Caballeronia sp. LZ062: one gene and its partner. The protein of the gene in region 1 interacts with the protein of each later gene in a pairwise test. Links are inferred from orthologs where the notes say so. Each region holds a gene or a part of one and is shown on either strand. Other genes may lie near its edges. The genes, in order: ftsA and P9239_RS17570.

The links.
Region 2: the proteins of ftsA (region 1) and P9239_RS17570 interact in binary tests that used the Escherichia coli proteins (3 or more experiments, as listed by UniProt). The link is inferred for Caballeronia sp. LZ062 from one-to-one orthologs.

What each region holds. Positions count from the first base shown.
Region 1 is NZ_JARTWB010000002.1:105,548-112,058, forward strand. The notes cover bases 374-3,220. They hold ftsA (cell division protein FtsA), read left to right. Parts: upstream 374-1,104; coding sequence 1,105-2,337; downstream 2,338-3,220. Other genes in these bases: P9239_RS06535 (cell division protein FtsQ/DivIB), read left to right, coding at 374-1,078; ftsZ (cell division protein FtsZ), read left to right, coding at 2,481-3,220. Also shown: P9239_RS06530 (D-alanine--D-alanine ligase), read left to right, coding at 1-313; more of P9239_RS06535, read left to right, coding at 326-373; more of ftsZ, read left to right, coding at 3,221-3,677; P9239_RS06550 (peroxiredoxin), read left to right, coding at 3,942-4,445; lpxC (UDP-3-O-acyl-N-acetylglucosamine deacetylase), read left to right, coding at 4,712-5,629; P9239_RS06560 (DUF721 domain-containing protein), read right to left, coding at 5,679-6,173; preprotein translocase subunit SecA, read left to right, coding at 6,469-6,511. UniProt on the Escherichia coli protein: Essential cell division protein that assists in the assembly of the Z ring. May serve as the principal membrane anchor for the Z ring.
Region 2 is NZ_JARTWB010000002.1:2,459,508-2,465,953, forward strand. The notes cover bases 1,054-3,835. They hold P9239_RS17570 (rod shape-determining protein), read left to right. Parts: upstream 1,054-1,813; coding sequence 1,814-2,857; downstream 2,858-3,835. Other genes in these bases: gatA (Asp-tRNA(Asn)/Glu-tRNA(Gln) amidotransferase subunit GatA), read right to left, coding at 1,054-1,054; gatC (Asp-tRNA(Asn)/Glu-tRNA(Gln) amidotransferase subunit GatC), read right to left, coding at 1,136-1,435; mreC (rod shape-determining protein MreC), read left to right, coding at 3,049-3,835. In the rest of the region: more of gatA, read right to left, coding at 1-1,053; more of mreC, read left to right, coding at 3,836-4,149; rod shape-determining protein MreD, read left to right, coding at 4,146-4,658; mrdA (penicillin-binding protein 2), read left to right, coding at 4,748-6,446. UniProt on the Escherichia coli protein: Forms membrane-associated dynamic filaments that are essential for cell shape determination. Acts by regulating cell wall synthesis and cell elongation, and thus cell shape.

The DNA of each region.
Region 1 (6,511 bases):
GGCGGGCGAGTTCTACGACTATCACGCGAAGTACGTCGCCGACGACACGAAGTATCTGATTCCGTGCGGCCTGACGGACGCTGAAGAAGCGCGCATGAAGCAACTGACGCAGCGCGCGTTCGACATGCTCGGCTGCACGGACTGGGGCCGCGCCGATTTCATGCTGGACGCCGACGGCAACCCGTACTTCCTCGAAGTGAACACGGCGCCGGGCATGACGGATCACTCGCTGCCGCCCAAAGCGGCGCGTGCGGTCGGCATCAGCTACAAGGACCTCGTTGTGAAGGTGCTGTCCCTCACCCTCAAGAACTGACGAAGCGCAAACATGTGGAACAACGTTCGCCAGATGAATCTTGCCGCCAGCGCGCTGCACGCCATGCTCGTGCTGATGCTGCTGTGCGCGGCGGGCGTCTATGCGATCCAGCGTCCCGAGTTCCGGCTGCGCGAGATTCAGATCGACGGCGACACCTCGCACATCAATTCGCCGACGGTGCGGGCGAGCGTCGTAGGACACCTGAAGGGCAACTTCTTCACCGTCGATCTCGACACCGCGCGGACCGCGTTCGAACAAATGCCGTGGGTGCGCCGAGCGAGCGTGCGCCGCGTGTGGCCGAACGCGATCGCGGTGACGCTGGAAGAGTACAAGCCGCTCGGCACGTGGGGCAGCGACCAGCTGGTGAGCGTGGACGGCGAGCTATTCACCGCGAATCAGGGTGAGCTCGACGACGATCTGCCCGCGTTCGACGGTCCCGACGGCACGGCGAAGGAAGTGGTCGCGCGGTATCGCGACTTCCAGAAATGGTTTGCGCCGCTCGACGCGCAGCCGGAGGAAGTCACGCTCTCGCCGCGTTTCGCGTGGACCGTGAAGCTCTCGAACGGCACGCAGATCGAACTGGGCCGCGAGCGCAATCAGGACACGCTGTATGACCGCTGCAAGCGTTTCGTCGCGTCGTGGGCATCGGTGACGGGGCGGTGGGGCAAGGAGATCGAATATGCGGATTTGAGGTACCCCAACGGCTTCGCGATACGCGCCGCCGGCATGCGCTTCATCAACGACACCGACAAGGCCAAGAAGTAAGCAGACATCACAGGCATGAGCACGCTATGAGCAAAGACTACAAAGACCTGCTGGTTTCCCTCGACATCGGAACGTCGAAGGTGGTCGCGATCGTCGCCGAACTGAAGGGCGAAGGCCACTACGAGGTGATCGGACTCGGTCAGAGCGACTCGAAGGGGTTGAAGAAAGGCGTCGTGGTCAACATCGAGGCAACGGTGCAATCCATTCAGCGCGCGCTTGAAGAAGCCGAGCTGATGGCGGACTGCAAGATCACGAACGTCTTCACCGGCATCGCGGGCAGCCACATTCGCAGCTTCAATTCGAGCGGCATGGTCGCGATCAAGGACAAGGAAGTCACGCAGACGGACGTCGCTCGCGTGATCGAAACGGCCAAGGCGATCAACATTCCGACCGATCAGCAGGTGCTGCACATCCTGACGCAGGAATTCATCATCGACGGTCAGGAAGACGTGCGCGAGCCGATCGGCATGAGCGGCATTCGCCTCGAAGTGAAGGTGCATATCGTCACGGGCGCGGTGAGCGCGGCGCAAAACATCGTGAAGTGCGTGCGCCGCTGCGGGCTCGAAGTGAATGACCTCATCCTGCAGCCGCTTGCGTCGTCGCTCGCGGTGCTGACCGAGGACGAAAAGGAACTGGGCGTCGTGCTCGTCGATATCGGCGGCGGCACCACCGACATCGCCATTTTCAGCGAAGGCGCGATTCGTCATACGGCGGTGATTCCGATCGCGGGCGATCAGATCACGAGCGACGTCGCGATGGCGCTGCGCACGCCGACGCCCGACGCGGAAGACATCAAGGTGACGTACGGCATCGCCAAGCAGGCGCTCGCGGACCCCGACGAGATGATCGAAGTGCCGGGTCTCGGCGAACGCGGTCCGCGCACGCTGTCGCGTCAGGCGCTGGCCGCGGTGGTCGAGCCGCGCGTCGAAGAGCTGTTCTCGCTCGTGCAGCAGGTCGTGCGCGAATCCGGCTACGAAGAGCTGCTGTCGAGCGGCGTGGTGCTGACCGGCGGCGCGGCGATGATGCCCGGCATGGTCGAACTCGGCGAAGACATCTTTCTGAAACCGGTGCGCATCGGCGTGCCGGAGTACGCAGGCGGTCTCGCGGACGTCGTGCGCAACCCGCGCTATTCGACCGCCATGGGCCTGCTCGCCGAAGGACGCTCGCAGCGTATGCGCGGACGCAAGGTCGCAGTGCAGAACGGATCGATGGGGCAAGTGCTCACACGAATGAAAGACTGGTTCCTCGGAAACTTCTGAAGCTTGCGCGGAACAGAGCAGTACGAAACAAACGTATTTAAGTAATGAATATAATTCGCGCCGGTACCGGCGGCTAGCGCGCGGCGAGAGGTTGCCCGATCTCTCTCCGGATAACGCCGATCTTCATTCTTGACGGAGGCAACATGGATTTCGAAATGCTGGAAACGGAAACCAACGGAACGATCATCAAGGTGGTCGGAGTTGGTGGTGCGGGCGGCAATGCCGTTCAGCACATGATCAACCGGGGTGTGCAGGGCGTCGATTTCATCGTGATGAACACCGACGCACAGGCGCTCGCACGTTCGCGCGCGCCGCACGTGTTGCAGCTGGGCATGACCGGCCTGGGCGCAGGCGCCAAGCCGGAGAAGGGCAAGGAAGCGGCTGAAGATGCGCGCGAGCGTATCGCCGATGCACTGCGCGGCGCGCACATGGTGTTCATCACCGCGGGCATGGGCGGCGGCACGGGCACGGGCGCTGCGCCCGTGGTCGCGCAGATCGCGAAGGAAATGGGCATTCTGACGGTCGGCGTCGTGAGCAAGCCGTTCGAATTCGAAGGCGGCCGCCGTATGCGCGTGGCGGAAGCCGGCTCGCAGCAACTGGAGGATCACGTCGATTCGCTGATCGTCGTGTTGAACGACAAGCTCTTCGAGGTGATGGGCGACGACGCCGAGATGGACAAGTGCTTCCAGTGCGCAGATGACGTGCTGAACAACGCTGTCGCGGGCATTGCGGAAATCATCAACGTCGATGGTCTCGTGAACGTCGACTTCGAAGACGTGAAGACCGTGATGGGCGAGCAGGGCAAGGCGATGATGGGCACGGCGACCGTCGCCGGCGTCGATCGCGCGCGTCTCGCGGCTGAACAGGCGGTGGCGAGCCCGCTGCTCGAAGGCGTCGATCTGTCGGGTGCGCGTGGCGTGCTGGTCAACATCACGTCGAGCCGTTCGCTGCGTCTCTCCGAAACGCGCGAAGTGATGAACACCATCAAGAGCTACGCCGCTGACGACGCAACCGTGATCTTTGGCGCGGTGTACGACGACGCAATGGGCGACGCCCTGCGCGTGACGGTGGTCGCAACGGGCCTCGGCCGCGCGGCGAAGAAGCAGCAGCAAGCGCCGATGACGCTCCTGCGCACGGGCACAGACAATCAGCCGGTCGCGCACGCGTCGCACAACACGTATGCGCCGCAGCACGGTCAGGCAACGGATTACGGTTCGCTGGACACGCCGGCTGTGTGGCGTTCGTCGCGCGAAACGGCGGCATCGCACGTGCAGGCATTGCAGGAAAAGGGCGTCGATACGTACGACATCCCGGCGTTCCTGCGCAAGCAAGCGGACTGAAGTCGCGCTGTGCTCGTTGCTCGCTAGTTAGCAAGAGCAATGCAGCCACCGCAGGCACGCGCCCGGCGTGAGCCGGCGACGCAGGTTTCGCGTGGGGCGACTGTCCAAGGCCGCGTCAGCATCAGACGCCAGGCCGTGGCCAGCCGACCTCCACGAATTTGCCGACGAGCAAATGAAGCCTGAATCGTCGAGGAATGCGAGGCAAGAACTGCGGGACGATGTAATCGCAAGGATGTTCGAGCACTGACGAGGGAAGGATCGAGCATGATCGAAGTGGGTGAAACGTTGCCTGATGTGCGTCTCTTCGAGTTCATCGAAGTGGCGAGCGAGGGCTGTGCCGTGGGACCGAACGGGTTCGCGGTGCGCGAGCGGACGGCCGGCAAGCGCGTGGTGATCTTCGGATTGCCGGGCGCATTCACGCCGACGTGTTCCGCCAGACACGTGCCGGGTTATGTCGAGGCGGCGGATGAATTCCGGGCCGCCGGCATCGACGAAATCTGGTGCGTTTCCGTCAACGACGCGTTCGTCATGAACGCGTGGGGACGCGATCTCCAAGCCGCGGGCAAGGTGAGGATGATGGCGGACGGCAGTGCGCGTTTCACTCAGGCACTCGGACTGGATCAGGATTTATCCGAGCGTGGCATGGGAATCCGTTCTCAGCGTTACGCGATGGTGGTCGACAATGGCGTGGTCAAGACGCTCGCTGTCGAAGCGCCCGGAAAGTTCGAAGTCAGCGACGCTCGCAGCATCCTGGCGACGTTGAGCTGAGTGCACCGGCGTCGCGTTGTCTTTGCGCAACGCTTGAAGACGCCCTCGCATTCGGCGGCAACTTGGGGCCGATGACCGGAAATGCCTCCATTCCGGCCATCGGCCCGTTCTACTTGACTGTCCCTGCGTCGCGGCGTAACACGGGGAAACAGTTGATACCACTTCGTTTGGGACGGCTCACTCCGAATGGAGTATACTTCGATCTATTAGAATTCAATGAACGATTAATTCTCTTTATTGGGAATTGCTATCGGAAAAAAAAAATTATGTTGAAGCAGCGAACAATCAAGACCGTCGTCAAAACCGTGGGAATCGGGCTTCATTCCGGCCGCAAGGTCGATCTGACGCTGCGCCCGGCACCGGTTGGAACGGGCATCGTGTTTTCTCGTATCGACCTGCCGCAGCCGGTCGACATTCCCGCGTCCGCCATGGCAATCGGCGATACGCGGCTCGCGTCCGTGCTGCAGAAGGACGGCGCGCGCGTGTCGACTATCGAGCACCTTATGTCGGCGTGCGCGGGCCTGGGCATCGACAATCTGTACGTCGATGTGACCGCCGAGGAAATTCCGATCATGGACGGCAGCGCGTCTTCGTTCGTGTTTCTCATTCAGTCGGCGGGTATCGAAGAGCAGAACGCGCCGAAGAAATTCATCAAGGTGAAGAAGCCTGTCGAAGTGCGCGATGGCGATAAATTCGCGCGTCTCGAACCGTATTTCGGCTTCAAACTGAGCTTTACCATCGATTTCCGCCATCCCGCCGTCGATAAAACCGGGCAGGCGCTGGAAGTCGATTTCGCGACCACGTCGTATGTGCGCGAGATTGCGCGCGCTCGCACGTTCGGTTTCGCGCATGAAGTGGAAATGATGCGCGAGCTGGGTCTCGCGCGCGGTGGCAGCATGGACAACGCCATCGTGCTCGACGAGTACCGCATCCTGAACAACGACGGGCTGCGCTACGACGACGAGTTCGTGAAGCACAAGATGCTAGACGCGATCGGCGATCTGTACGTCGTGGGTCATCCGCTGCTCGCGTCGTACACCGCGTACAAGGGTGGTCACGCGATGAACAACATGCTGCTGCGCGAACTGCTCGCGAACGAAGAGGCGTTTGAAATCGTCACGTTCGAGGACACGCAGAAAGCGCCGCGCGGTTTCGCGTTCGATACGCAGACGGCGTTTGCCTGATCATCGGCAAACAGCAGGACGGAAAGGTGAGCGGCAGCGAAAGCGCCGCTCATTTTTTTTGCCCGCGCCCCTGGTGACGCGCCGCCATGCGCGCGAGCGCTTCCCGTAGCGGCGAAGGCGCGAGCGTCTCGGCGAGGTCGTGCAGCGCGGACGCGCCCGCCGCGGACATGCGCGCTTGCTTCGGCGGCGGCGCTTCCTTCATCGCTTGCGGACGCACGCGGATTTTCAGCGAATTCACCGCCCAGCCGCGCTGCTGGAGATCGGACAAGAGACGCGGCTCGATGTGCCGCAAGCGCGCGGCCAGCGCGTTGTGCGCGGCAAACAGCGCGAGCACGCCATCCTTGATGAAACCGGGCTCCACGTTCGCCGCCAGATAGTCGGGCAAGAGCGCGGTGAGATCGCGCTGCAACGCCGCGACTTGCTCGACGCCCCCGCGCAGCGCGCGAAACGCGTCCGTGCGATCGAGCACGTCGGCCAGCGCTTGCGGCCGGCGCGGATCGAACCGTCCCGGGCCGGACCTTGAATTTGTAGAAAAGCGGCTCATTTTTACTCAGCGGACGCCTGATGCGACCGCTCGATTGTACCGCGCGCCTGCCGTCCGCTTCTGTCTGACGCCCGCCGCGAAAGCCCGCGCGGCCAAGCTTTCAACGCGTTGACTGTCGCGTCTCGCCGACGCCCGCAGGCCCACGCCGACGCAAGATGTACTTGACTCGCGTGCTAAAATTCCCGATTCGAATCTCACCCAATGGACTTAAGTCGCCGAGGTTTTCCGAGCCCGGACGCAGTGGCTGCAGCTGGCACACGCGCCCGTCCGAAGCCGCGACGCAGACACTGATCCAATGACGACCGGTTTCCTTCAGAAGATTTTTGGCAGTCGCAATC
Region 2 (6,446 bases), 2.4 Mb from region 1 along the record:
CGCGCGACTTCTTGTACATGTCGAGCAGGTCCTTGTACTCCGCCGCGCGATGCCCGTAGCGCACGCCGTCGAAGCGCGACAGATTGGACGAAGCCTCCGCCGGCGCGATGATGTAGTACACGGGAATCGAAAGCTCGGTCTTCGGCAGCGACACTTCGACGAGCGTGGCGCCGAGCGCTTCGTATTGCTTCAGCGCCGCGTCGATAGCGGCGCGCACGTCGTCGGCCAAGCCCGCGCCGAAGTACTCCTTCGGCATGCCGATGCGCAGGCCTTTCAAAGGCTTGTCCGCATCTTCGCTCCAGTTCTTGCCGAGATAGCGCGTGTAATCCTCGTTCTCGCGTTGCAGGCTCGTGGAGTCGCGGTCGTCGAAGCCGCCCATTGCGTTCAGCAGCAGCGCGCAGTCGGCGGCGGTTTGCGCCATCGGGCCGCCCTGATCGAGCGACGACGCGAACGCGATCATGCCGTAACGCGACACGCGCCCATACGTCGGCTTGATGCCGGTGATACCGGTGAACGACGCGGGCTGGCGGATGGAGCCGCCCGTGTCGGTGCCGGTGGCGGCCGGCGCGAGGCGCGCGGCGACAGCCGCCGCCGAACCGCCGGATGAACCGCCCGGCACGGCCTTCACGTCCCACGGGTTCTTCACTGCGCCGAAGTACGAGTTCTCGTTGGACGAGCCCATGGCGAACTCGTCCATGTTCGTCTTGCCGAGACACACCATGCCCGCGCGGTTCAGTCGCTCGACGACGGTGGCATCGAACGGGCTCGCGTAGTTCTCCAGCATGTGGGAGCCGGCCGTCGACGCCCAGCCGCGCGTGACGAACACGTCCTTGTGCGCGATCGGCAGGCCGGCGAGCGGCCCGGCGTTGCCCTGCGCGATGCGCGCGTCGGCGGCTTTCGCCTGTTCCAGCGTCAGTTCCGGATTCACGCCGATGAACGCGTTTAGGTCCTTCGCGGCTTCGATGCGTTGCAGGTACGACTGCGCCAGCTCGACGGCGGAGATTGCCTTCGAGTCGAGCGCGGCGCGCAGTTCGGTCAAGCTTTTCTGATGCATTGCAGTTCCCTGATGAGCGCGGCGCTTCACGCCACGCGCGAGATCATTGTTCCGATGGGCCAATGGGCCGATGCGCGACGCTCACTCGATCACCTTCGGCACGAGATAGAGCCCGTCTTGCACGGCCGGCGCGCAACGCTGGAACTCTTCGCGCTCGATCCGCTCAGAAACAGCGTCGTCGCGCAGTCGCAGCGCGACCTCCTCGATGGCATCGATAGGATGCGCGAGCGGCTCGATGCCGGAGGTGTCGACCGCCTGCATCTGCTCGACGAGACCGAAGAAGTCGTTGAGCCGCGCAAGCGTCGGTTCTGCCTCGTGGTCGGGCAGTTCCAGCCGCGCGAGATGCGCAATGCGTTTAACGTCGGTCAGGGTCAATGACATGGGATCACCGGAGAAAAACATGAACAACTCCCACGCCGAAAAGGTTCGCTGTAACAGTCAGTTACGAACCTGGCGGAAAGCCGTCGAAGCGGGGCCGAGGATGGCAAAAAGTGCCGTCCTTTTCCTATAGAAACCCCCAAATTATAAGGTATCATTACACGTTCGACCCACATCCGGATCGACCTGTCAGCGGCTTTCTCCCTGAATCGATGCATCTCGAGAAACGTTTGCGTGGCATGTTCAATTCCGCGGTAGATTTCTGCTCGGATTTGCATTCACGGCGGCCCGTTTCGCCGTCCCGGCAAACCGTTATTTTTTCCGCTGCCGTCCCCGGCGCTCTTAGCGAGGCACGGCTACCCAGCGAGACAGGATTTTTGAATGTTCGGCTTTTTGCGCAGCTATTTTTCCAACGACCTGGCGATTGACCTCGGCACCGCCAACACGCTGATCTACATGCGCGGCAAGGGCATCGTCCTCGACGAGCCGTCAGTCGTCTCCATCCGTCAAGAAGGCGGCCCGAACGGCAAGAAGACCATTCAGGCTGTCGGCAAGGAAGCGAAGCAAATGCTCGGTAAGGTGCCGGGCAACATCGAAGCCATTCGGCCGATGAAGGACGGCGTGATCGCCGACTTCACCGTCACCGAACAGATGATCAAGCAGTTCATCAAGACTGCACACGAATCCCGCATGTTCTCGCCGTCGCCGCGCATCATCATCTGCGTGCCGTGCGGCTCCACTCAAGTCGAGCGCCGCGCCATCAAGGAAGCGGCGCACGGCGCGGGCGCATCGCAGGTGTATCTCATCGAAGAACCCATGGCGGCCGCAATCGGCGCTGGCCTGCCGGTCTCGGAAGCAACGGGTTCGATGGTCGTGGACATCGGCGGCGGCACCACGGAAGTCGGCGTCATCTCGCTCGGCGGCATCGTGTACAAAGGTTCCGTGCGCGTGGGCGGCGACAAGTTCGACGAAGCCATCGTCAATTACATCCGCCGCAACTACGGCATGCTGATCGGCGAACAAACCGCTGAAGCCATCAAGAAGGAAATTGGCTCGGCGTTCCCCGGCTCGGAAGTGAAGGAAATGGAAGTCAAGGGCCGCAACCTGTCCGAAGGCATTCCGCGCAGCTTCACGATTTCGAGCAACGAAATCCTCGAAGCCCTCACTGATCCGCTGAACCAGATCGTTTCGTCCGTGAAGATCGCGCTGGAACAGACGCCGCCGGAACTCGGCGCGGACATCGCCGAGCGCGGCATGATGCTGACGGGCGGCGGCGCGCTCCTGCGCGACCTCGACCGCCTGCTCGCGGAAGAAACCGGGCTGCCGGTGCTCGTCGCCGAAGATCCGCTGACCTGCGTAGTGCGCGGTTCGGGCATGGCGCTCGAGCGCATGGACAAGCTCGGCAGCATCTTCTCTTACGAGTGATCGCCGGCTTCGGCGTCTCGCGTTCGTCTATCGACGCGTCGCCGAAGCGCACGCCAAAGCATGCCGCGTAACGCGACGCGCGCACGGCCCGGCACCCGTCCGGGCCTTTGTCGAAACAGCGTAGGGCAGGTCCCGCCACAAGCGAAACAGCCTGCAGCATCATCCACCCGCTCACGCCCTCGGCGCTGACCATGGAATACAGTCCGCCGCCACTCTTCAAGCAAGGCCCTTCGGCGCTCGCACGCCTCATCTTCTTCGTGGTGCTGGCCATCGCGCTGCTGGTCACGGACGTCCGCTACAACACACTCGAAATCGTGCGCGGCATGCTCGGCGCCGGGCTGTACCCGCTGCAGCGCGCGGCGCTCGTTCCGCGCGACATTTTCATGGGCGCAGCCGATCTCGCCGTCACAAGCGCGACGTTGCGCAGCGAGAACCGCAAGCTCGCCGACAAGAACCTCGAACTGTCCATCAAGGCCGGCGACGCTGCACAACTCAACATCGAGAACGCGCATCTGCGCGCGCTCCTGAACCTGCAATCGCGCGCGACCACGCAGACCACGCCCGCCGAAATCCAGTACGACACGCGCGATCCGTTCACGCAGAAGGTCGTCATCGGCAAGGGCTCACAGCAGGGCATTCAGGACGGCGCGCCTGTCGTGGATGAAGAAGGCGTGATCGGACAAGTCACCCGCGTCTTTCCGCTGCAATCCGAAGTCACGCTGCTGACCGACAAGGATCAGGCCGTGCCGGTGCAGATCGCGCGCACGGGGCTGCGCAGCGTCATCTACGGCACGCCGAAAGGCGATACGCTCGACTTGCGCTTCGTGCCGATCAGCGCGGACGTGCAGGCCGGCGACCAACTCGTGACGAGCGGACTCGACGGCGTGTATCCGCCGGGGCTCGCGGTCGCCGAGGTGCTGCGCGTCGACAAGCAGGCGGACACGGCGTTCGCACGCGTCGTCTGCGTGCCGGTCGCGGCGGTGCGCGGCGCGCGCCAACTTCTCGTGCTTCACTACAACGTCAACGTGCCGCCCAATCCGATCGAAGTCGAAGCGGCCGCTGCGGCCAAGGAAGCGAAGGAAAACAAGGGCAAGAAGAAGTCTGCGCCGAAGGCGGCTGCGGGCGCGAGCGCGCCGGTTGCCGCATCCGCGCCGGCAAGCGCGTCGGCGGCTGTGGCTGCGTCGGCGCCCGCCGCGAAGGCAGCCGCGCCGAAAGCGGCATCGAGCGCATCGGCCAAATCGGGCAAGAAGGCGCACGCGCCGAAACCTGCTTCGTCCGGAGCCGCGCGATGAACCGTCCGCAGTACATCCTTCAGCCGGTCAATCCGTACTTCATCACGTTCAGCCTGGCCGCTGCGTTCCTGCTGAACCTCGTGCCGTGGGGCCGACTCGTCGGCGTGCCGGACTTTGTCGCGCTCGTGCTGCTTTTCTGGAACGTGCAGCAGCCGCGCAAGGTCGGCATGGGCATCGCGTTCCTGCTCGGGCTCTTGATGGACGTTCATAGCGCGAACCTGCTCGGCGAGCACGCGCTCGCGTACACGCTGTTGTCCTACGGCGCGATCACCATTCACCGGCGCGTGCTGTGGATGTCGCTGCCGGTGCAGACGTTCGTCGTCGCTCCGCTGCTGATCGGCGCGCATCTCGTGCCGTTCATCATCCGTCTGATGACCGGCGCGGCGTTCCCCGGCTGGAGCTATCTCACGAACGGATTCATCGAGGCACTGCTCTGGCCGGTCGCGAGCTTCCTGCTCCTCATGCCGCAACGGCGCGCAGCCGATCCCGACGACACGCGCCCCATCTGAGCGCCGCGCGCGACACGGCGGCCAAAAATCGCCCGCGCGCCGACTACACTTGAATCGCGAAAGAAGCGCGAACCACTCGCGAAACCTGCATGACCGAAATCAAGAACACCGAGCAACAGTTGTCGAAGTTCCGCCTGCGCGTCGCGGCGGCGGGACTGTTCGTGTTCGTCTGCTTCGGCCTGATCGGACTGCGCTTTCTCTATCTGCAGGTCTGGCACTTCAGCAAGTACTCGTTGCAGGCGAACGAAAACCGCATCTCCGTGGCGCCCATCGTGCCGAACCGCGGCATCATCACGGACCGCAACGGCATCGTGCTGGCGAAGAACTATTCCGCCTACACGCTCGAAATCACGCCGTCGAAGATCAACGGCACGCTCGACGAAGTCATCGACAGTCTCTCTGAAGTCATCCCTATCGATTCGCGCGACCGGCGGCGTTTCAAGAAGCTGCTGGAGGACTCGAAGAATTTCGAAAGCCTGCCCATCCGCACGCGTCTCACCGACGAAGAAGTCGCCAAGTTCACCGCCCAACGCTTCCGCTTTCCCGGCGTCGAAGTGCGCGCGCGTCTGTTCCGCCAGTATCCGCTCGGCACGACGGCGGCGCACGTGATCGGCTATATCGGCCGCATTTCGCAGCGCGATCAGGAGCGCATCGACGATGCAAGCGATCAGAACGACGAGAACTCCGATCACTACGACCCGCGTCTCGATGCGAACAACTACAAGGGTACGGATTACGTCGGCAAGATCGGCGTCGAGCAGAGCTATGAGACGGAACTGCACGGGCTGACCGGCTTCGAGGAAGTGGAAGTGACGGCGGGCGGCCGCCCGGTTCGCACGATGTCGCGCACGCAGGCGACGCCGGGCAATAATCTCGTGTTGTCGCTGGATATCGGCTTGCAGCAGGTGGCCGAGCAGGCATTCGCGGGCAAGCGCGGCGCGCTCGTCGCCATCGAGCCTTCCACGGGCGACGTGCTCGCGTTCGTCTCCGCGCCGAGCTTCGATCCGAATTCGTTCGTCGACGGCATCGATCAGCAGACGTGGGACGCGCTCAATAATTCGCCGGACCATCCGCTCTTGAACCGTCCGCTGCATGGCACGTATCCGCCGGGCTCGACGTACAAGCCGTTCATGGCGCTCGCCGCGCTCACGCTGCACAAGCGCACGCCCGGCTGGGGCTTTCAGGATCCCGGCTATTTCACGTTCGGCGGTCACACGTTCCGCAACGACGTGCGTTCGGGTCAGGGCTGGGTGGACATGAACCGCGCCATCGTCGTCTCCAACGACACGTATTTCTACATGCTGGCGCGCGATCTCGGCGTGAACGCGATGGCGGGCTTCATGAAGCCGTGGGGCTTCGGGCAGATCACCGGCATCGACATCGCGGGCGAGGCGCGCGGCATTCTTCCGTCAACGGAATGGAAGCGCAAGGCGTATCGCAAGCCCGAGCAACAGCGCTGGTATGAAGGCGAGACCATCAGCCTCGGCATCGGTCAGGGCTATAACTCGTTCACCATCTTGCAACTCGCGCACGCCACGGCGACGCTCGCCAACAACGGCGTCGTCATGAAGCCGCACCTCGTGCGTGATATCGAAAACCCGCTCAGCAAGGCGGTACGCCCGGTCGTGCGCGACCCGAGCGACAAAATCGCGGTGCGTCAGCAGGACATCGACGTCATCAAGCGCGCGATGGAAGGCGTGGTGACGAACGGCACGGCCGCCAAGGTGTTCGCGAGCGCGCCGTATCTCGCCGCCGGCAAGACAGGCACGGCGCAGGTCTATTCGCTTC